Regions from separate parts of the Paenibacillus sp. FSL E2-0151 genome, predicted to be linked through region 1. Evidence: predicted binding sites of a transcription regulator. Region 1 holds the regulator's gene; the other holds the start of a gene.
The links. Region 1 encodes CtsR, which represses protease genes until heat stress. Its sites were predicted from a motif close to ATGGTCAATAAAGGTCAAACA; they were not measured.

Region 1 (4,262 bases):
GTGTTGCCACCTGGCCAGAGTATAGACGCAAAGGCTGGGTAGCGGGTCTGCTGAAGCATGCGTTGGAAGAAATGAATCGTAACAAACAGAGCATATCATTCTTGCATCCATTCTCTTTTGGTTTCTATCGGAAGTATGGATGGGAGACGTATGTTGAATTTAAACGTTATAAAGTACCTACAGCTCATTTGCCTCAGAAAAAAGCGACACCTGGAACAATTCGGCGTGGGGATCCGGGCCTCAGCATATTAAAGGAAGTATACAGTGCTTATGCTGAGCGTTATAACGGAACTCTGGTTCGGGATGATGCAAGGTGGGAGAATTCAGTTCTTGTTAATGGGACCAGCCAGAAGGCTGTATATTACGATGAAGCTGATGCAGCACAAGGTTATCTTTTATATGAGGTTAAGGAAAATAAATTTACCATTAAAGAGATCATCTATCTGAATGAAGAGGCTAGGCAAGGGCTGTGGACCTTTATTGCTAACCATGATTCCATGATCCAGGAAGTTACGTTGCAGGCGCCTGCCAGTGATACGCTTGCCTTCCAATTGGATAACCCACGGATTCAGCAGGAGATTGTACCTTATTTTATGGCGCGTATCGTTAGTGTAGAGCAGTTTATATCCCAGTATCCATTTGCAAGCCAGGACTCACCGGTTCAGATTGTACTTCAGGTAGAAGATGCCCACGCTCCATGGAATGAAGGGGTATGGCAATTAAACGTAGCAATGAACGGAACAGCGTCCATATGGAAAACATCGGAGCCAATTACTGATGATCAGATCATTAAGGTGGATATTCAATCCCTTACCGCGGTGCTCATGGGATATCGCAGACCAACGGAAATGGCACGAATCGGAAGAATTCACGGACCGAACACAGCAATCAAGGCTTTGGAACAAGCGATTCCTGAACGGGAAACCTATTTGCTCGATTTCTTCTGATGACTATTCCCACTGCTCCATTTAACTTGATTAGCTTATATAGAAATACGGCGTGATTGAAAGACAAATGGACTTCTCCAGCAATTTTGGGGAGGTTTTTTTGTGTCTGGGGAATATTTCGTGTAAAATCGTAAAAAATGAATAGTGACCCCACTTGGCAAAACCACAAAATATGTTATAATGGTTATAAAGTCAAAGAAAGTCAAAGTCAACTAAAGGTTTAATACTTAAGTAGCTTTCTTTCTACAATCTGATGCATGATCGCCAATATACGGGATTCATTTCATCGGAGGATCAAGGGAATATTAAAGGACCTTCGTGCTTCCTTCGCTCTCCTGTTAACACCTGTGGAAGCAAGATTCGCTGTTTCCCTGATTGGTTAAATGGGTAGAGAAGGTGTACTCTGTGGGGGCGTGTGGGTCCTTATTGACTTAACGTTTCAGACAGTGGAGGATGATTGGATGCGTAATATCTCTGATATTATCGAACGATATCTGAAGAGTATTTTGCATGAAAGTCCCGAAGGAATGGTTGAAATTCAGCGTAATGATCTGGCAGATCAATTCTCATGTGTACCTTCCCAGATCAATTATGTCATCAGCACACGTTTTACACTCGAGAAGGGATACCTGGTAGAGAGTAAACGCGGCGGTGGTGGTTATGTTCGCATACAGCGCATTGAATTACCGGCCCAATCAGCTCTGCATAATCATTTGCACCATAGTATTGGTGAAGAGATCGGGCAGACAGCTGCCGAAGGTCTGATCTATCAACTGGAAGAAGCGCGCTTCTTGAACAAACGGGAAGCCGGGTTGATGCGAGCTGCTGTATCTAGAGAGGTTATATTGGTCAAACTTCCTTACCGGGATCAAATTCGTGCCAGAATGTTGAAGGCGATGTTAATATCTTTGCTCGGTAAATGAAAACTATCGGGGTCAAAGGAGGTACATCAATATGCTGTGCCAAGAATGCAATAAACGTCCGGCGACACTTCATTTTACGAAGATCGTAAATGGAGAGAAGACGGAATTCCATATTTGTGAGTCATGTGCCCGTGAAAAAGGGGAAATGATCCCTGGAACAGCAGGTGGGTTTTCCATTCACAACTTGTTGTCCGGATTGCTTGATTTTGATCCAGCCGGCAAAAGTGGATCGGCAGGAACACCACCTGCAAAAGCTCTTCAATGTGAAGAGTGTGGTATGACGTACGCACAATTTAGTAAGATAGGCCGGTTCGGCTGCAGTTCATGTTATAAATATTTTGACAGTCGTCTGGATCCTTTGTTCAAGCGGGTTCATGGTAATACGTCCCATGTAGGCAAAGTGCCTGCACGAGCTGGTGGTCGCATCAAGGTGAAACGGCAAATCGCTGATCTGAAGCGTGAGCTCCAAGAGAGCATCGCGCAAGAGGAATTTGAAGAGGCGGCCCAGATCCGTGACCAGATCAGAGGACTTGAAAAAGGAATAGCTCAGGAGTAAAGTTTGTCATGAGTAGGAGGGATGCGTAATGCCTAATCTGCGCTTTACAGAGAAGGCGCTCAGCGACTGGATGCGCAGTGATGCGGCTGATTCCGAAATTGTCATTAGCAGCCGTGTCCGGATTGCACGCAACCTTCAGCATGTTCCGTTTCCGATGCTGGCTTCCAATGAGCAATCGGAAGAGGTGCTGAATAAGCTGAGCGAAGTACTTCAATACGATGACGTTCATGCCTTTGGGGATTTTCATACGTTGGATCTGATCGATATTGACGAACTCGACAAACGGGTGCTGGTGGAGAAACATCTCATCAGTCCAAGTCTTGCGAATGAATCCAGGAATGGTGCGGTTATTCTCAGTGAGGATGAGTCAGTCAGTATTATGATTAACGAAGAGGATCATCTTCGTATCCAGTGCCTCTATCCGGGGTTCCAGGTGAAAGAAGCCTGGGAGAAAGCTTCCGCAATAGATGATGCTTTTGAAGCGCACGTGGATTATGCTTTTGATGATCGCAGAGGATACTTAACCAGCTGTCCTACTAATGTAGGTACAGGTGTTAGAGCATCGGTTATGATGCACTTGCCTGCCCTGGTGATGACACAACAGATAGGCCGTATTCTAACCGCAGTTTCCCAAGTGGGATTGACGGTAAGAGGAATATACGGTGAAGGTAGCGAGGCGATGGGTAACCTGTTCCAGATCTCGAACCAGATTACATTGGGACAGACCGAACAGGAAGTCATTGAGAACCTGCATGGTGTTGTGTTACAGATGATTGGTCATGAACGTACAGCCAGAGAACGGTTAATTACCGACTCCAGACTGCGGATTACGGATCGTGTCATGCGTTCTTATGGCATATTGTCTCATGCAGCTATTGTTGATTCCAAGGAAGCTGCACAGCGCTTATCGGATGTACGCCTTGGCGTGGATCTCGGATTGTTGGATGGACTGTCCATCACGGTAATGAATGAGTTGAATGTGATGACACAGCCGGGATTTTTGCAGAAAACATTCGGGGAAGATATGCGCACAGATGAGCGTGACATATACCGTGCTCAGTTGATTCGTGATACGATTAATGCAGCGAAGCAGTCCTAGTTTAGCCTGATATAGTATTGAATTATGGTTTCATGCCGCATTGCGGCTTTTATATAATAAGGCATGTACAAATGCCGAATGACTTTATTCGCAGCACGGCTGCAAACAAAAATGATATGAAGAATACGACGGTTATTTCATTACATGACCTCGTTTTATCCAAAACCATGGAGGTGCAGGAGATATGATGTTTGGAAGATTTACGGAACGGGCCCAAAAGGTGCTCGCACTCGCGCAGGAAGAAGCTGTCCGTCTCGGTCATAATAACATCGGTACTGAGCATATTTTGCTCGGCCTCATTCGTGAAGGCGAAGGCATCGCAGCCAAAGCACTGATCGGCCTGGGACTCGGATTGGAAAAAATTCAGGATGAAGTAGAAACGCTAATTGGCCGTGGCCAAGAGCAACCTACCAACATTGCATATACGCCACGTGCGAAAAAAGTAATTGAACTGTCTATGGATGAAGCTCGTAAATTGGGCCACACTTATGTAGGCACAGAGCATATCCTGCTTGGATTGATTCGTGAAGGCGAGGGTGTTGCAGCACGTGTGCTCAATAACCTAGGAATTAGCCTGAACAAAGCACGTCAACAAGTGCTGCAATTGCTTGGCAGCAGTGAAGCTGTATCCAGCCATAATGGCACACCTGCCAATGTAAGCACACCAACGCTGGACAGTCTGGCACGTGACCTCACGGCATACGCCAGAGAGAATAACCTTGACCCGGTCATTGGAC
Region 2 (4,262 bases), 1.0 Mb from region 1:
CCAATACTTTAACTTCTTTGCCGTTCACTTTGAAGAAGCCATCGTGTACTTCAACATCGCCATCGAAGCGACCTTGAGTTGTATCATATTTGAGCAAATGAGCGAGCATTTTAGCGTCAGTCAAGTCGTTGATTGCTACTACCTCGATGCCTGCTACATTTTGAATACGGCGGAATGCCAAGCGTCCAATACGTCCAAAACCGTTAATACCTACTTTAATCATGAGTAAGTTCCTCCCAAGTTTTGATTAATTTTTTATGAAACTTATATATTCAAGACAGACGGTGAAGTCCGTCAAGACAACAATAGTTGTGATGCAAAGTAAAACCTTATTCCATTTCAGCAACGATGACTTCGGCAGCAGCCTCATCAATAATCAGAATATCTTCCTGACCAAATCGTAACACGGAATGTATAGCAGCAGCTTTGCTTTTGCCACCTGCAATTCCAATCACAACATCGGTTCGTTCAATATCCTGAAGTCGCATACCCAGTGTAAGCATGGTATGTACCACCTTACCCTGATCATTAAAGTAATAACCGAAAGATTCAGATACGGCCCCTTGCTCCTGAAGTTCATCTATAATCTCCGTCGCAAGTTTGCGTCTTTTAGCCATCTCTACGGCATCACCAATTCCATGAATAACAATCCGTGATTGCCTGATCAGCTGCAGAATCTCCTGAACACTAGGGTCCTGGATTAATGATTCATAGGCATGATCACTGAGCAAATCCGGTACATGCAGGAGTTTGTATTGCGCCCCTACCCGTTTTGCCATTGTGGATGCGATCGTATTAGCCTGAATTTCAAGGCTTTCTCCAAGTCCACCGCGTGCCGGTACGAACCAGACACCTTTGAGCGATGTTGGCGGATTTAGTTGTTCTGCGACTTCGGCCGTTGTTGAACCGCCAGTAACGGCGACAACGTCGTTGTCACTCATGATATTGCCGAGAGCCTTCGCTCCAGCTCTGCCCAGTTCCCTTTTGGCAAATGGAGAAACGTCCGAATCACCAGGAACCACAACTACCTTTTGCAGACCGTAGGCTTGCTTGATGCGCTCTTCCAGCTCGGATAATCCGAACAGCTCTTTGGCTACGGGCTCTAACTGCTGCAGCAAATCATACCCTGCCTCGCTGATCTTCATTCCTGCACTGTCAATTTCAATAAGTCCCTGAGCCTTTAACAGATCGGTCTCAGCCCTCAGAACCCGCTCGGTCATCTGCATGGAATTAGCTAACGTTCTCCGTCCGATCACATCCGATAACATGATCTGTTGCAGAATCGTATACCTCTTTTTCAAGATATCCATGAGATCAGGCAGAAGCTGCTTTTGTACTTCTAAAATCGTTCGCATGCTTTCCACTCCCGCAAGTTCTCGTTCTAAGCTCTCTTTCGTGGCCCTAAAACGTCCCGGGTTAACTTTTTAAGTCCCACGTCTATTCTACCTAAAACTGACGTGACATGCAAGTGTTTCAACGTGTTATTTCGACACGCATTCAGCGTTTGTACGCGCCTATTTTCACAATCCTAGACTTTCATGATCTAGGACTAGCTCACGCATACCATATATAGAAGAAACAAATGAATTCGATCTACATATCGCTCAGAATCACATTTCATACGGCATGTCCAAAACCTCTAATAGCATTTACTTAAATGCACTCTTTATCCACTCTTCTTCATCATGATCATTTTTAGGTTAATCCAAACCAATACCACAACGAACTGCTTGCAATTAAATATTTCATGAGCTATAATCATTATTGCTGTCATATATTTAGAAAGCTACATAAATTGGTAGCAAATTAATGTGCGCCCGTGGTCCAATGGATATGACGTAGGCCTCCGAAGCCTGAGATCCAAGTTCGATTCTTGGCGGGCGCGCCATTTTTATTTAACAGCTCATAACCCATTTAACCAATGAAACCGGAAAGGTTTCTTTTTTTTGCAAGTTAGTTTGACTTTCTTTGACTTTTTGTTTGGAATTGTTTATTATGTGGGTAATACGGTAACAGTTTAAGTATAAACACCAATAACATTTACATTCCAAGGAGGTTTTTCACGTGAGTTTTATTCCAATGGTCGTTGAACAGAGCAACCGGGGTGAGCGCGCCTACGACATCTACTCCAGATTGCTGAAGGATCGTATTATTTTCCTTGGTAGCGATGTTAATGACGTAGTGGCTAATGCCATTATGGCACAGATGTTGTTCCTGGCTGCGGAAGATCCGGAGAAAGACATTCACTTATACATCAACAGCCCAGGCGGATCGATTACAGCCGGTATGGCGATTTACGATACAATGCAATTCATCAAACCGGATGTATCTACCATCTGTGTAGGTATGGCGGCTTCCATGGGTGCATTCCTGTTGAATGCCGGTGCAAAAGGTAAACGTTTTGCATTACCAAACAGTGAAATTATGATTCACCAACCACTTGGTGGTGCACAAGGTCAGGCTTCTGACATCGAAATTCGTGCTCGCCGCATCCTGAAAATGCGTGATACCTTGAACCGCATCATCTCTGAGCGTTCAGGTCAACCGCTGGAGCGGATTGAGAAAGATACAGATCGTGACTACTTCATGAGTGCTGCTGAAGCCGCCGATTACGGTATCATTGATAAAGTTATCGAAAACGTAGGATCACAAGGCATCTAAGTGTGACGTAGACCACGGTCTATGCGTTAACATAATCAACACCTAACGTAATCAGCAACATATAATTGTGTTGTCTATACGAGAAGAAGCCCTCATCATAATTATGATGGGGGCTTCTTTTTTCATTTTATAAGAAAAATAACTTAAGAGTGCATAATAATGATTCTTTATTTGGTTCCATTTACATTACTGAAAGGTTCTGTGCCTTTAGGGAGAAGCTCTTTGTACGTAAATGGCATTTCAGGGAAGCCTTCTGCGTACGCCGTATACTCATACAACTGGAAGAACACAACTACACCCGTTGGTGTCACATAGTAATCTTGATCTTTATTCAAACCTTTATAACCGTCGAGGTATCCACCGCGGGCTTTCAGTTGCTCACCCACTTTTTTACTCAACGTCTCGCGCATCGTTTTGTTATTTTGCAGCACATCATCTAACGTAAGCTCCTTACCTGTGTCCAGTGCAAAGGTGTGGCCCGTACGGTATGTCATGCCATGAGCGCCAGCATAATCTTCGTATCGTTGTGTAATGAGTCCCAGCACGCCTTTTTCGTTGTACGTCACTACATAGGAGCTCTCAAATGCATATGGACGGTTGGCGGTTGCACCGCCGAATTCAGATGTCTGTTTCTTGAAGTCAGCTACATAAGTATCCACTTCGTCTTTCAGCACTTTATTGATCGCCGCTTCAGCTTCTTTGCTGGCAAGTCCACTCACCTGTGGATATTGAACATCTACTTCAGCATTTTTTACAGTGACATTAACTGTTGCCGCTTTAATTTTAACGTTATTTTGTTTCAACTTGCTGAGTGACAACGTTTTGGTTTTGGCATCCCAATTCCCCTGTACACCCAGATAATCTCTCATTGCCGAGAATGGGATATATAATCTGCCGTTGATCAGCTTTGCGTCCACTTGAGGATAATAGTTGTTAATTCGAACACTCGGCTCGCCATCCAATAGGCTGATCGTCATCGTGTTATTGGCTGCTGTCAAAGCGTACTCTTTGGTTTTCGCATCATATTTCAGAGTCCCACCTGCCACATCTTTAACCGCCGTAAGAGATACCCAAGTTGAGCCACCTTGAAGAAGTCCTTTTTGAGTCAGTGTTTTTCCACCCGACTTCAGGGTCACCTCAGCTGTGGTTGTCACTTTCGAGGATACCGATGCCGCCTGAACCGAACTGTCCTGCCACACCGAACCGCTACCTACAATAATTCCTGCTGCGAGCAATGCACTTGTCCATTTTTTCCATGATGTCATATATAAAACTCCTCTCTGAATTCACAATTAGGGATCATTGCGTATGTAATCCTGACCTGATCGCATATCTCATACGCTCACCTCTCTATTATAATTAACCCGAATTCGGAAAGGTTTACAGCTCGAGTTACAATGTTGATGAATATCAGTAGGAAAATATATGGGGATATGACCTTTTTGTCACGAACAACTATACAAAAAAGATACCAATATACAACATTTCATGTTGCTTCGAATAAAGTTCCCTCCTATCTAACTTCATCAAAGTTTGCTTTTCCAACAAAAAAAGACTCTGTCCACAGGACAAAGTCTTTGTCATTATTTCATTTTACCCTT

Region 2: the regulator CtsR is predicted to act here: its motif matches at 1,956-1,976, upstream of clpP (ATP-dependent Clp endopeptidase proteolytic subunit ClpP).

What each region holds. Positions count from the first base shown of each region.
Region 1 is NZ_CP150308.1:6,225,463-6,229,724, reverse strand. Features, by position in the region: gene MHI55_RS27800 (GNAT family N-acetyltransferase) at 1-947, shown strand, start outside; gene MHI55_RS27795 (CtsR family transcriptional regulator) at 1,409-1,870, shown strand; gene MHI55_RS27790 (UvrB/UvrC motif-containing protein) at 1,902-2,426, shown strand; gene MHI55_RS27785 (protein arginine kinase) at 2,455-3,525, shown strand; gene MHI55_RS27780 (ATP-dependent Clp protease ATP-binding subunit) at 3,710-4,262, shown strand, end outside.
Region 2 is NZ_CP150308.1:183,745-188,006, reverse strand. Features, by position in the region: gene gap (type I glyceraldehyde-3-phosphate dehydrogenase) at 1-223, opposite strand, end outside; gene MHI55_RS00925 (sugar-binding domain-containing protein) at 330-1,355, opposite strand; tRNA gene MHI55_RS00920 (tRNA-Arg) at 1,814-1,888, shown strand; gene clpP (ATP-dependent Clp endopeptidase proteolytic subunit ClpP) at 2,065-2,661, shown strand; gene MHI55_RS00910 (DUF4163 domain-containing protein) at 2,829-3,926, opposite strand.